DNA from 2 places in the Cupriavidus sp. FW305-46 genome. Region 1 is predicted to be linked to the other one. Evidence: predicted binding sites of a transcription regulator. Region 1 holds the regulator's gene; the other holds the start of a gene.
What was found. Region 1 encodes FNR, which switches genes on or off when oxygen is low (the NO sensors DNR and NnrR bind a similar motif). Its sites were predicted from a motif close to TTGATNNNNATCAA; they were not measured.
Positions count from the first base shown of each region.

Region 2: AC3WON_RS10625 (DUF3149 domain-containing protein) is a predicted target of FNR. The motif match lies at 2,699-2,712, and genes of this name have one in related genera.

Region 1 covers NZ_JBYSZI010000031.1:35,248-40,753, forward strand. The annotation lists gene ccoG (cytochrome c oxidase accessory protein CcoG) at 1-844, shown strand, start outside; gene AC3WON_RS16545 (hypothetical protein) at 873-1,082, shown strand; gene AC3WON_RS16550 (hypothetical protein) at 1,079-1,324, shown strand; gene fnr (fumarate/nitrate reduction transcriptional regulator Fnr) at 1,387-2,112, opposite strand; gene AC3WON_RS16560 (sulfite exporter TauE/SafE family protein) at 2,191-2,949, shown strand; gene scpB (SMC-Scp complex subunit ScpB) at 3,518-4,372, shown strand; gene rluB (23S rRNA pseudouridine(2605) synthase RluB) at 4,378-5,506, shown strand, end outside.
Region 2 covers NZ_JBYSZI010000016.1:103,380-108,885, forward strand. The annotation lists gene AC3WON_RS10615 (YebC/PmpR family DNA-binding transcriptional regulator) at 1-649, opposite strand, end outside; gene AC3WON_RS10620 (helicase HerA-like C-terminal domain-containing protein) at 868-2,394, shown strand; gene AC3WON_RS10625 (DUF3149 domain-containing protein) at 2,447-2,611, opposite strand; gene upp (uracil phosphoribosyltransferase) at 2,739-3,389, opposite strand; gene AC3WON_RS10635 (MFS transporter) at 3,591-4,991, opposite strand.

The DNA.
Region 1 (5,506 bases):
GCTGTTCTACGCGTTCGCCACCTGGGGCAATGCGGGCTTCATGCGCGAGCAGGTGTGCAAGTACATGTGCCCGTATGCGCGCTTCCAGAGCGTGATGGTGGATCGCGATACCTATGTCGTGACCTACGACGTCGGCCGCGGCGAGCCGCGCGGCAGCCGGTCGCGCAAGACCGACCACCACAAGGCGGGGCTTGGCGACTGCGTCAACTGCAGCATCTGCGTGCAGGTGTGCCCGACGGGCATCGATATCCGCGACGGCCTGCAGTACGAGTGCATCGGCTGCGGCGCCTGCATCGACGCCTGCGACCAGGTCATGGACAAGATGGCATATCCGCGCGGCCTGATCCGGTACACCTCGGAAAACGCGATGCGCAAGGGCTTGTCCGCGGCGGCATCGCGCAAGCGCCTGCTGCGCCCGCGCGTCGTTATCTATTCCGTGATCTGGGTGGCACTGCTGGCCGGGTTCATGGCTTCGATCGCGCTGCGCACGCCGCTGAAGGTCGACATCATCCGCGACCGTGGTGCGCTCGGCCGTGAAGTGGAAGGCCGCTGGATCGAGAATGTCTATCGCCTGCAGCTGATCAACACCACCGAAGCGCCGATGCAGATCAGCGTGCGCGCCGACAGCGACGAATTGAAGAACCTGACGGTGGAATACGACAAGCAGGCCGAATCGCTGGCGCCGACGTCCAACCGGTTGCTGCCGATCCGGATCCGCGTGCCGATCGAGGCCGCGGCGCAGGGCACGCACAAGATCAACGTGACAGTGACGAGCGAAGGCACGGAGCGGGGGCATGCCGAAATCCGGCAATCCACCAGTTTCATCGTGCCGCGCGATTTGTGAAGCTAGTCGTCAAGATGAAGGGGGCAAGATGAGTCAGCAAGGCAATCCGTGGTGGAAGGAGCCGTGGCCGTGGCTGTTGATGAGCGGCCCGCTGGTGGCGATGGTGGCGTGCGGCGTGACAATCTGGCTGGCATCCACGCATCCGGACATGCCGGTGCAGGGTGCAACGCGCCATGGCCTGGTGGTCGAGAAGGTCGACGCCGCGCCGCCCAAGGCTGCCGCTGTGAGGCAGCCATGAGGTTGCGCTGGCTGATGTGGGTACTCTGGCCGGCGTTCCTGATGGCTGGGTTTGCGACCGCGACGGTGTTTTCGGTGGTGGATCCCGGTGACCTGAACTTCTTCGGCCAGCCGATCGAAGCGTCCCGCGAATCGGTCTACACCATCGGCTTCCTGATGGCCTGGGTGTTCTGCGCGTTGTCCAGCGGACTGACGCTCTACACCATGCCGACGCGGCTCAGCGATACCGACGAACTGGAGTAAGCGGGCTGCCGTGAGGCCTGCGCTGTCATGGCCGGATGCGGCCATGACAGCGCCTTGGCCGCTTAGCAGGAGCGGCTGTAGAGTTGCTTGATGCCGTCGATGTCCACGAGCTTGACGTGGCGCTGGCGAATCTGGATCAGGCCGGCTTCGGCAAAGCGAGAGAACAGGCGGCTGACGGTTTCGAGCTTCAGGCCCAGGTAGCTGCCGATCTCTTCGCGGCTCATGCGCATCACGAACTCGGACGCCGAATAGCCGCGCGCCGACAGGCGCTCAGAGAGGTTGATCAGGAAGGCGGCAAGGCGTTCCTCGGCGCGCATCGAGCCCAGCGTGACCAGCATCAGTTGGTCATGCGTGATTTCCTTGCCCATCAGGCGCAGGAACTGCTGCTGCAGCGACGGCAGGTCTGCCGACAGCGATTGCAACTCGCTCATGCGGACCACGCAGACTTCGGTGTCCTCCAGCGCGGCGGCATCGGAGGCATGCTGCATCTCGCCCAGCCCGTCGAGACCGACAATTTCGCCGGGCAGGTGGAAGCCGGTAATCTGCGAGCGGCCGTCTTCAGTGGTGACGTGGGTCTTGAGCGTGCCAAAGCGCACGGCATAGACCGCGGTGAGCGGATCGCCCATGCGATACAGGGTTTCACCCTTGTGCACACGGATGCGTTCCTGAACCAGCGTGTCCATCTTGGCAAGGTCTTGCTGCGACATGCCGACCGGAAGGCACAGCTGCCCCATCGCACAGGTGGAGCAGCGGGGTGACATCTCGGTAATGGGAATGGAGGTGAGCAATTGGAACCTGCTAGAAATGGCAGCGAGGGCGCGATAAGGACATTTTACCGTGCGATGTGATGTGGTAGGGAGTGAGAATTGACATTTGGCGTACTGATCAGCGTTTTTCTGCTGGCTTTGCTGGGCGGGGTCCACTGCGCTGCCATGTGCGGCGGCGTGGCGCTGGCCGTGGAGCAACGCCGCGGGGCGGCGGCCACGATCAGTCTTGTGCCCAGCCGTGCCGCCTGGCTGGGCGAGTTGCTGATAATGCACCTGGGCCGGATCTCGACCTATATGCTGCTTGGGGCCGCGCTGGGCGCGGTCGGTGCTTCGGCGTGGAAGCAGGACTATCTGCCGGTGCAGCGCTGGCTGTTCGGCGCAGGCAGCGTCATGCTGCTATGGTCGGGCTGGCGGTTGCTGCGCGGCAACACTTTTACCGTCGACTGGCTGGAGCGGCTGGCGGCGCGTGCCGGCGCAACGGTGGCGCGCCGGCTGGCTGGCGTGGCACGCGGCATGCCGTCGTTTGTGCGCGCACGCGGCGGCCTGGCGCGGCGATATGGCGTGGGCCTGGCGTGGGGACTGGTGCCGTGCGGCATGGTCTATGGGGCGCTCACGCTGGCGCTGCTGGCGGGAAATGCGGCGTCCGGCGCACTCGTGATGGGCGTGTTCGGGCTCGGCACACTGCCTAACCTGCTGGTGCTCTCCGGCCTGTCGGGCTATTTGCGTACGCTGTCGCGACGTCCCGGCGTGCGCCTGGGTGCCGGCCTGGCGGTGATGGCGTTCGGCGGCCTTGGCATTGCGCGAGCGGTGCTGTTGCCACATTCGCTGGCCGAGCATGGATTCTGCCTGGTGTTCTGAGGCGCCGGCGCCGCGCGGGCAACGGATGATGGTTGCAGGCGGGGGCGGGAATGCCATACAATCGCCAACATTGCGGTATCGCGCGGCGTCTTGTGAGCCGCGGTAAGCAGCGGGCGAGCAGCGCCAGGCGGCCTTCATACCAGAAGGCGAGTTCAGGGCAGGGGAAGCGGAAGGTTTTCGATGCCCGTCCCGTCCCCAAAGTCCATCCGGTTCAAAAGATCTGGTTCAAAAGTCCGGCTGGCACTGCGGTGTTGGCGATGCCGGCCTTGCTCCCGATACCCGTTTTTCTTGCGTCCGAGGCCTTCAGTTCGCTGACAGCGACGTCCGATATGTGCGGACGCGCTACGCAAGAGGTTCGCTGGCTGGCCCATAACGGCATGCGAACGATCTCCTGCCGGAACGCCCGGCAACTCGATGCAAAGATAGGGAAGTGCACGGCTTGGATGCAGCAGGTATCCGGCTAGCTGCGCAATGAGATGGCGGTGGCTTTCGCACCGCTGTATCCAAAATCTCCGGTGCCCCGGATCCGTCCGGGAGCAGGTGCAAAGACAGGCTGCACACCATCAACATGAATACCCAAGAGGCGAAGATCGTCCTCGAGACGGCGCTGATCTGCGCGCAGGAACCGCTGCGCGTCAATGATCTGCGGCGGCTGTTTGACGACGACGTCGGCGCAGACACCATCCGCGTGCTGCTTGATGAACTGCGCCAGGACTGGCGGCCGCGCGGCGTGGAACTGGTGGCGCTGGCCAGCGGCTGGCGCTTCCAGAGCCGGCCGGAAATGCGTGAATACCTGGATCGGCTGAATCCTGAAAAGCCGCCAAAATATTCGCGCGCGGTGATGGAAACACTGGCGATCATTGCCTACCGGCAGCCGGTGACCCGCGGCGATATCGAGGAAATCCGCGGCGTGACGGTCAGCACGGAAGTCATCAAGAAGCTTGAGGACCGCAGCTGGATCGAGGTGATCGGACACCGCGACGTGCCGGGCAGGCCGGCGCTGTATGCGACCACCAAGGCGTTCCTGGACGATCTTGGCCTGCGTACGCTGGATGAGCTGCCGCCGCTGGAAGATGCCCAGGCGCAGGCGCAGGCAACCCTGCTGGAACAGCAGGCCATCAATTTTGAAGACCTGGCTGCAAACAAGGCGGCCAGCGCCGACGAAGAGGCTTTTGCCGACCCCGCCGCGCACGCAGCGGATGTGGCTGAAGCATCCGTCGCAAACGAAGCCGAGACGACCGGCCCGGTCGACCAAGGCGCCAATGGCTTTGACGCGCAACCGCTGCAAGCTGCAGCCGACGATGCCGCCGAGGCCGCTTCCACCGAACCAGCCGCACCCAATCCGGACGGGGCGCGGGGCGATTTGCCGGACAACGGCACCCCGCCGCACCCGAGCGAGCACGACGAGCGCGTGCCGAACTGAACAACATGCAACATCCGATAGTGAATATCTTGTCTGATTCCGTTGAGCAAGACACCCGCAATGCGGGCGCACCCGCCGACACCGGCGCCGCAGAACCCGGATCGGGCAGCGAAGCCGCGCCCCGCCGCAAGGGGCTGCGCCGCGGGCTGAGGAACCTGGTCGCATCGCGCCGCCAGGCACAGGACCGCGGCGAGGGCGCCGAAGGCGCCGGCGGCCAGGCCGATGCCGGTGAAGCGGGCGCCGCACAGGCGGCGGGCGGTGCGCGCGCTGGCCAGCGTGGCCGCGGCAAGCGCAAGACGGGGCAGGGCGAGGGCGGCCAGGGTAGCCAGGGCGGCCAGGGCACCAGCAAGGCAGACAAGGTGGACCGCGCGGCCAGGGCCGAAGGCACCGACAAGCCCGAGCAGCCCGGCCGCAAGCGCAAGCCGGTCCAGCGCTCGGGCAAGGCGGCAGCGCCGGGCGAGGCGCAGGGCACCGGCGCGCGGCAGCAGGGCCGCCGCAAGGATGGCGGCAAGCCGCAGGCGCCCCGCAAGGGCCAGGGCGGCGGGGACAAGACCGCGGCGAGCAGCGAAGACCTGTTCCGCTTCGTGATCTCCGAGCAGTACGACAACGAAGACACCGTCATTCCGCGCACCAAGGCCAAGCCGGTGCGCGAGCTGTCGGCCGACGACGACGCGCCCAAGCTGCACAAGGTGCTGGCCGAGGGCGGGCTGGGCTCGCGCCGCGAGATGGAAGAACTGATCCTGCAGGGCCGCGTTTCGGTCAACGGCCTGCCGGCCCATATCGGCCAGCGCATCCTGCCGGCGGACCAGGTCCGCGTGAACGGCAAGCTGATCCACCGCAAGGTGTCGACCAAGCCGCCGCGCGTGCTGCTGTACCACAAGCCCGCCGGCGAGATCGTCAGCCAGTCCGATCCGGAAGGCCGTCCGACCGTGTTCGACAGCCTGCCGCGCATCAAGGCCGGCAAGTGGGTCGCAGTGGGCCGCCTGGACTTCAATACCGAAGGCCTGCTGATCTTCACCACCTCGGGTGACATTGCCAACCGTTTCATGCATCCGCGCTATGGCGTGGAGCGCGAGTACGCGGTGCGCACGCTGGGCGAGCTGGCCGAGGCCGACCGCCAGCGCCTGCTGCATG
Region 2 (5,506 bases), on a different contig from region 1:
TCTTGGCCGCGTCGTCGCCGGCAAAGCTGACTTCGTTCTGCGGCTTCATCACCACGTCGGCCACTTCCGCCTTGAAGCCGGCGGCTTCCAGTGCGGCCTTGACCGCCGAGAAATCGTTGGGCGGGCAGGTGACTTCGATCGAACCGTCGTCGTTGGTGACGACGTCGTCGGCGCCGGCTTCGAGCGCGGCTTCCATCAGCTTGTCTTCCGGCGTGCCGGGGGCATACAGGAACTGGCCGCAGTGGGTGAACATGAACGCCACCGAACCTTCGGTGCCCATGTTGCCGCCGTGCTTGGAGAACGCATGGCGCACTTCGGCCACGGTGCGGGTGCGGTTGTCGGTCAGGCAGTCGACGATGATGGCCGCGCCGGCCAGGCCGTAGCCCTCGTAGCGGATTTCTTCGTAGTTGGCGCCTTCCATGCCGCCCACGCCGCGCTGGATCGCGCGCTGGATGTTGTCCTTGGGCATGTTCGCGTCCATGGCCTTGTCGATCGACAGGCGCAGGCGCGGGTTGGAGTCGACATCGCCGCCGCCGAGCTTGGCGGCAACGGTGATTTCCTTGATCAGGCGGGTCCAGATCTTGCCGCGCTTGGCGTCAGCGGCGGCCTTCTTGTGTTTGATATTGGCCCATTTCGAGTGACCGGCCATGATTCTCTCCGAAGCGGAATGCGGTGATCTGCGGTGATGTTGTGCGGGGTTGCCATGCGCGCCGTGGCCGGGTGGCAAAGCCCTCGGACAGCGCGCGCCAGGTGACGGATATGCCTGGCGGCTGGCTATAATCAGCCCAGGATTTTATCACGCGGGCCTGCCCGCGCCGCTGCCGTGGCGAGTCCCGCGGTGCCAGACCTCAAAACCCCAGGAACATCATGGCCGACCCCATCCTCATCGCCAAGAACGCCGAACATGAACTGGTGCTGCTGCCGCAGATGGGCAACCGGCACGGGCTGATCACCGGCGCCACCGGCACCGGCAAGACCGTCACGCTGCAGACCCTGGCGCAGGGCTTCTCGCGACTGGGCGTGCCGGTCTTCATGGCGGACGTCAAAGGTGACTTGACCGGCATTTCGCAGGCCGGCCAGCCGTCCGACAAGCTAAAACAGCGCCTGGCCGACCTGAACCTGCCGGAGCCGGCATGGGGCGCGTGCCCGACCACGCTGTGGGACGTGTTCGGCGAGAAGGGCCACCCGGTGCGCGCCACGGTCTCGCACATGGGCCCGCTGCTGCTGTCGCGCATGCTGGAGTTGAACGACACCCAGCAGGGCGTGCTGAACCTGGTGTTCCGCATTGCCGACGCCAATGGCCTGCTGCTGCTCGACGCCAAGGACCTGCGCGCCATGCTGCAGTACGTCGGCGACAACGCCGGCCAGTTCACCACCGAGTACGGCAATATCTCGGCCGCCTCGGTCGGCGCCATCCAGCGCGGGCTGATCGCGCTGGAATCGCAGGGCGGGGACGTCTTCTTCGGCGAGCCGATGCTGAACCTGGAAGACTTCATCCAGACCGAGAAGGGCCAGGGCGTGGTCAATATCCTGGCCGCCGACAAGCTGATGAACGCGCCGCGGCTGTACGCGACCTTCTTGCTGTGGATGCTGTCCGAGCTGTTCGAGAAGCTGCCCGAGGCCGGCGACCTGGACAAGCCCAAGCTGGTGTTCTTCTTCGACGAGGCCCACCTGCTGTTCAACGATGCGCCCAAGGCGCTGCTCGACAAGATCGAGCAGGTGGTGCGGCTGGTGCGTTCCAAGGGCGTGGGCGTGTACTTCGTCACGCAGAACCCGATCGACATCCCCGACACCGTGCTGGGCCAGCTGGGCAACCGCGTGCAGCATGCGCTGCGCGCCTTTACCCCGCGCGACCAGAAGGCGGTCAAGGTGGCGGCCACCACCATGCGCGCCAACCCCAAGCTGGACCTGGAAACCGCGATCAGCGAACTGGGCGTGGGCGAGGCCCTGGTGTCGTTCCTTGACGCCAAGGGCACGCCCTGCGTGACCGAGCGCGCCTGGGTGCTGGCACCGGGCAGCCGCATCGGCCCGGCGACGGAGGAAGAGCGCAGGCAGCTGATTGCAAGTTCGCTGGTGGCGGGCACCTACGAGAAGACCGTGGATCGCGAATCCGCCTATGAAAAGCTGCGCGGCAGCGTGGCGACGGTCGGCAATGGCAACGGCAAGGGCGCTGGCGGCGCGCCGGCGGGGCAGCCAGCGGGCGAGCAGGACAGCGGCTGGCTCGGCACGGCCGGCGACATCTTCGGCACGCTGACCAAGGGCACCGGCAAGACCGGCCGCGGCGATTCGATCCTGGAGTCGATGGCCAAGTCGGCCGCGCGCACGGTGGGCTCGCAGGTCGGGCGCGAGCTGATCCGCGGCGTGCTGGGGAGCCTGCTGGGCAAGAAGAAGTAAAGACCCGGACTGACGCAATGACGGAAAGGGCCGCGCGAAGCGGCCCTTTTCCTTAGCGGCGCTGCGCTTGTTGCTGCGCCTTGGCCGCTGCCGCATCCTCGCGCATCTTGCGCGCGAACATCCGCGCGAAGAACCACCCCATGCCGATGATGAAGACGATCACGCCCAGGCTCATCAGGCCGGTGCTGGTACTGAACAGGATCTTGAAGGCTTCCATGCTTGGCTCCCTTTGCTTTGGCGATGGCCGCCGGCGAGGTCTCGCCGGCGCCTGCCGCCAGTGTAGGGAGCCCTGTGGCGCGGACTATTGAGGCCGGTCAAGCGCAAGCCAGCCCGCCGCGCGCCACTCAGTTCTTGGTGCCGAACAGGCGGTCGCCCGCATCGCCCAGGCCCGGCACGATGTAGGCGTGCTCGTCGAGATGGCTGTCGAGCGAGGCCACGAACAGCTGCACGTTCGGATGCGCCTTCTGGAACACCTCCACGCCCTCGGGCGCCGCCACCAGCGCAACGAAGGTGATGGCCTCGTCCTTCACGCCGCGCCGCTTGAGCACATCCACGGCATGCGCAGCCGAATAGCCCGTGGCGACCATCGGGTCGCACAGGATGAAGCTGCGGTCCTCCACGTCGGGCAGGCGCACCAGGTATTCCACCGGGCGGTGCTGCTCGTCGCGGTACACGCCGATATGGCCGATGCGCGCCGACGGGATCAGCTCGACCAGGCCGTCGCTCATGCCCACGCCCGCGCGCAGCACTGGCACGATGGTCAGCTTCTTGCCGGCGATCACCGGCGCGTCCAGCTCCACCAGCGGCGTCTCGATGCGGCGCGTGGTCAGCGGCAGGTTGCGGGTGATCTCATAGCCCATCAGCAGCGTGATCTCGCGCAGCAGTTCGCGGAAGGTGCGCGTCGACGTTTCCTTGTCGCGCATGTGCGAGAGCTTGTGCTGGATCAGCGGGTGGTCGAGGATGAACAGGTTGGGAAAGCGCGGGTCTTGTTTCATGGCTGGCGGCGAGGGCTCGGCGGGATAGGGGCAAGCAGGTGAAGCGGGCGGCGAGATCGGGTCGACCAGCGCGCCGCGCCGTTGCAGCCGGATTGTAATGGAAGCGGGCCGCCCTGCCCGTGGCTTCGCTTTCGGGACCCGCCACGCCAGCGCCGCCGGCGGGCTCCCTGAACTGCCGGGAGCGTCCGGCGGCGCCTTGCGCTAGTCGAGCGCGCGGTTCTTCGACTCGATATCCACCATGTAGATGGCGATTGCCGCCACGGCAAGAAATGACGAAAGCAGCGCAAGGGCGAGGGTGAACTGGCTGGCCATGATCGGTGCAATGATGGACGGCGCGAACAGGCCGCCAAAGCGCGCCATCGCACCCGCAGTGCCCATCCCGCTGGCCCGCAGGTCGGTCGGGTACACCTCGGGCGTGAAGGCGTAGAGGGCGCCCCAGGTACCGAGGAGCGAGAAGCTCATCAGCAGGGTCGAGCCGACGATAAGCGCGGTGGACGTACCCAGGCTGTAGAGCATGCAGCCTGCCGCGCTGAGCAGCAGGAAGCCGATCAGGGTCGGCTTGCGGCCCCAGCGCTCGACGCCGTGCGCGGCCAGCGCGAACCCGGGAAGCTGCACCAGCGCGAGCACGATCAGGAAGACCTGGCCGCGCATGAAGCCAAAGCCCTGGCCCGCCAGCTTGACCGGCAGATAGACGAAGACGCCGTAGTAGGCGATCGAGATGAGCGCCCAGGCGGCAAGCAGGCAGATGGTGCGGCGCCGGCATCCGCGCGCGAACAGCGCAAAGACCGACTTGCGCTCCATCGGCTGCGGCTCCAGGTTGCCGATTTCAACGGACACGCGATTGGCGGTGGCGACACGCTGCAGCACCGCGCGCGCCTCGGCCGAGCGTCCCGATTTATTCAGGTAGAGCGGAGACTCGGGAACAAAGAAACGGAACACCACGCCGACCAGGGCGGGGATGCCCGTGACGAGGAAGATCAGCCGCCAGGCATCATTGCCTCGCGACACGGCGATCAGCGCAAGAATGGCGAGCAGGATCGTGCCGACGGCCCAGAACGACTCCAGCAGGACCAGCCAGCGACCGCGCCGGTCCGAGGGCAGGAACTCGGCCATCATGGTGTAGTCGACCGGCAGCGTGCCGCCAACGCCGATGCCGGTCAGGAAACGCAGCAACAGCAGCCACTGGAAGTCCGGTGCAAAGGCTGAAGCGACACCGCAGATGGCGTCGATGACCACCGCCATCATCAGCACTGGCCGGCGTCCGATCCTGTCAGCCAGCCGGCCGAACACGAAAGCGCCGATCAGCATGCCGACAAAGAACATCGTCCCGGTCTGCAAGGCCGTCGGTACGGGAATGCCAAACGTCGCCGCGATCGACGGCGCGGTGAAGCCGATCGACAGCACCTGCATCGCGTCAGCGAGCCAGACCAGGCCGAAGATGACAAAGAGCCGATACTGGAACCGGCCGACGCCGGCCGCGCGGATGCCTTGCTCGATCGTGATGGTTTGAGACGACGCTCCCCTCGCGCTGGGCTGCGGAGCCGAGCCTAGCGTGACTTCCGGGATGGTCGTTGTTGCCATGGATGAAATTGATGACGACATGTTGTCTACCTGTCTTTATAGGCTGGTTCTTGAACTCGGACGCACACGTTTATCGAAGCGGGGCCAGACGGTACTGACTAATGCGTGATGATCACACCGGGGCAGTCGCACCGAATTGCAACGAAACGTGGTGAGTACTCCAATTGGCGAGGCTGGAACTAACCTGGTAGCACGCTCGCGACACCTGCTTGATTCTGATACGACATAGTCACTCCTTGTTGTCTACCCTTGGTTGGTCCAGGCCCGGCCTCCCGGTCGGCGCTGCGGGGGACTATGCAAGCCCCGGGCCAGCGCTTCCGGTGATGTAAAGGGCCAATCTTTTAGTTTTGTTGTCTCGTCTGCCGCTTGCGGCGCGCCGTCCTTGTGCGGGGAGGCACCGCTGCGAGCCACGCGGCACTCATGTAGTGCGCACTACATGATCGTTCAGCGTAAGCTACATGAAACTGGCGGGCAAGGCCGAATTGCGTTTTCCCTCCTCGGGGTTTTCCCGCGCGTGGCGCGCATGGCGCCGGCGC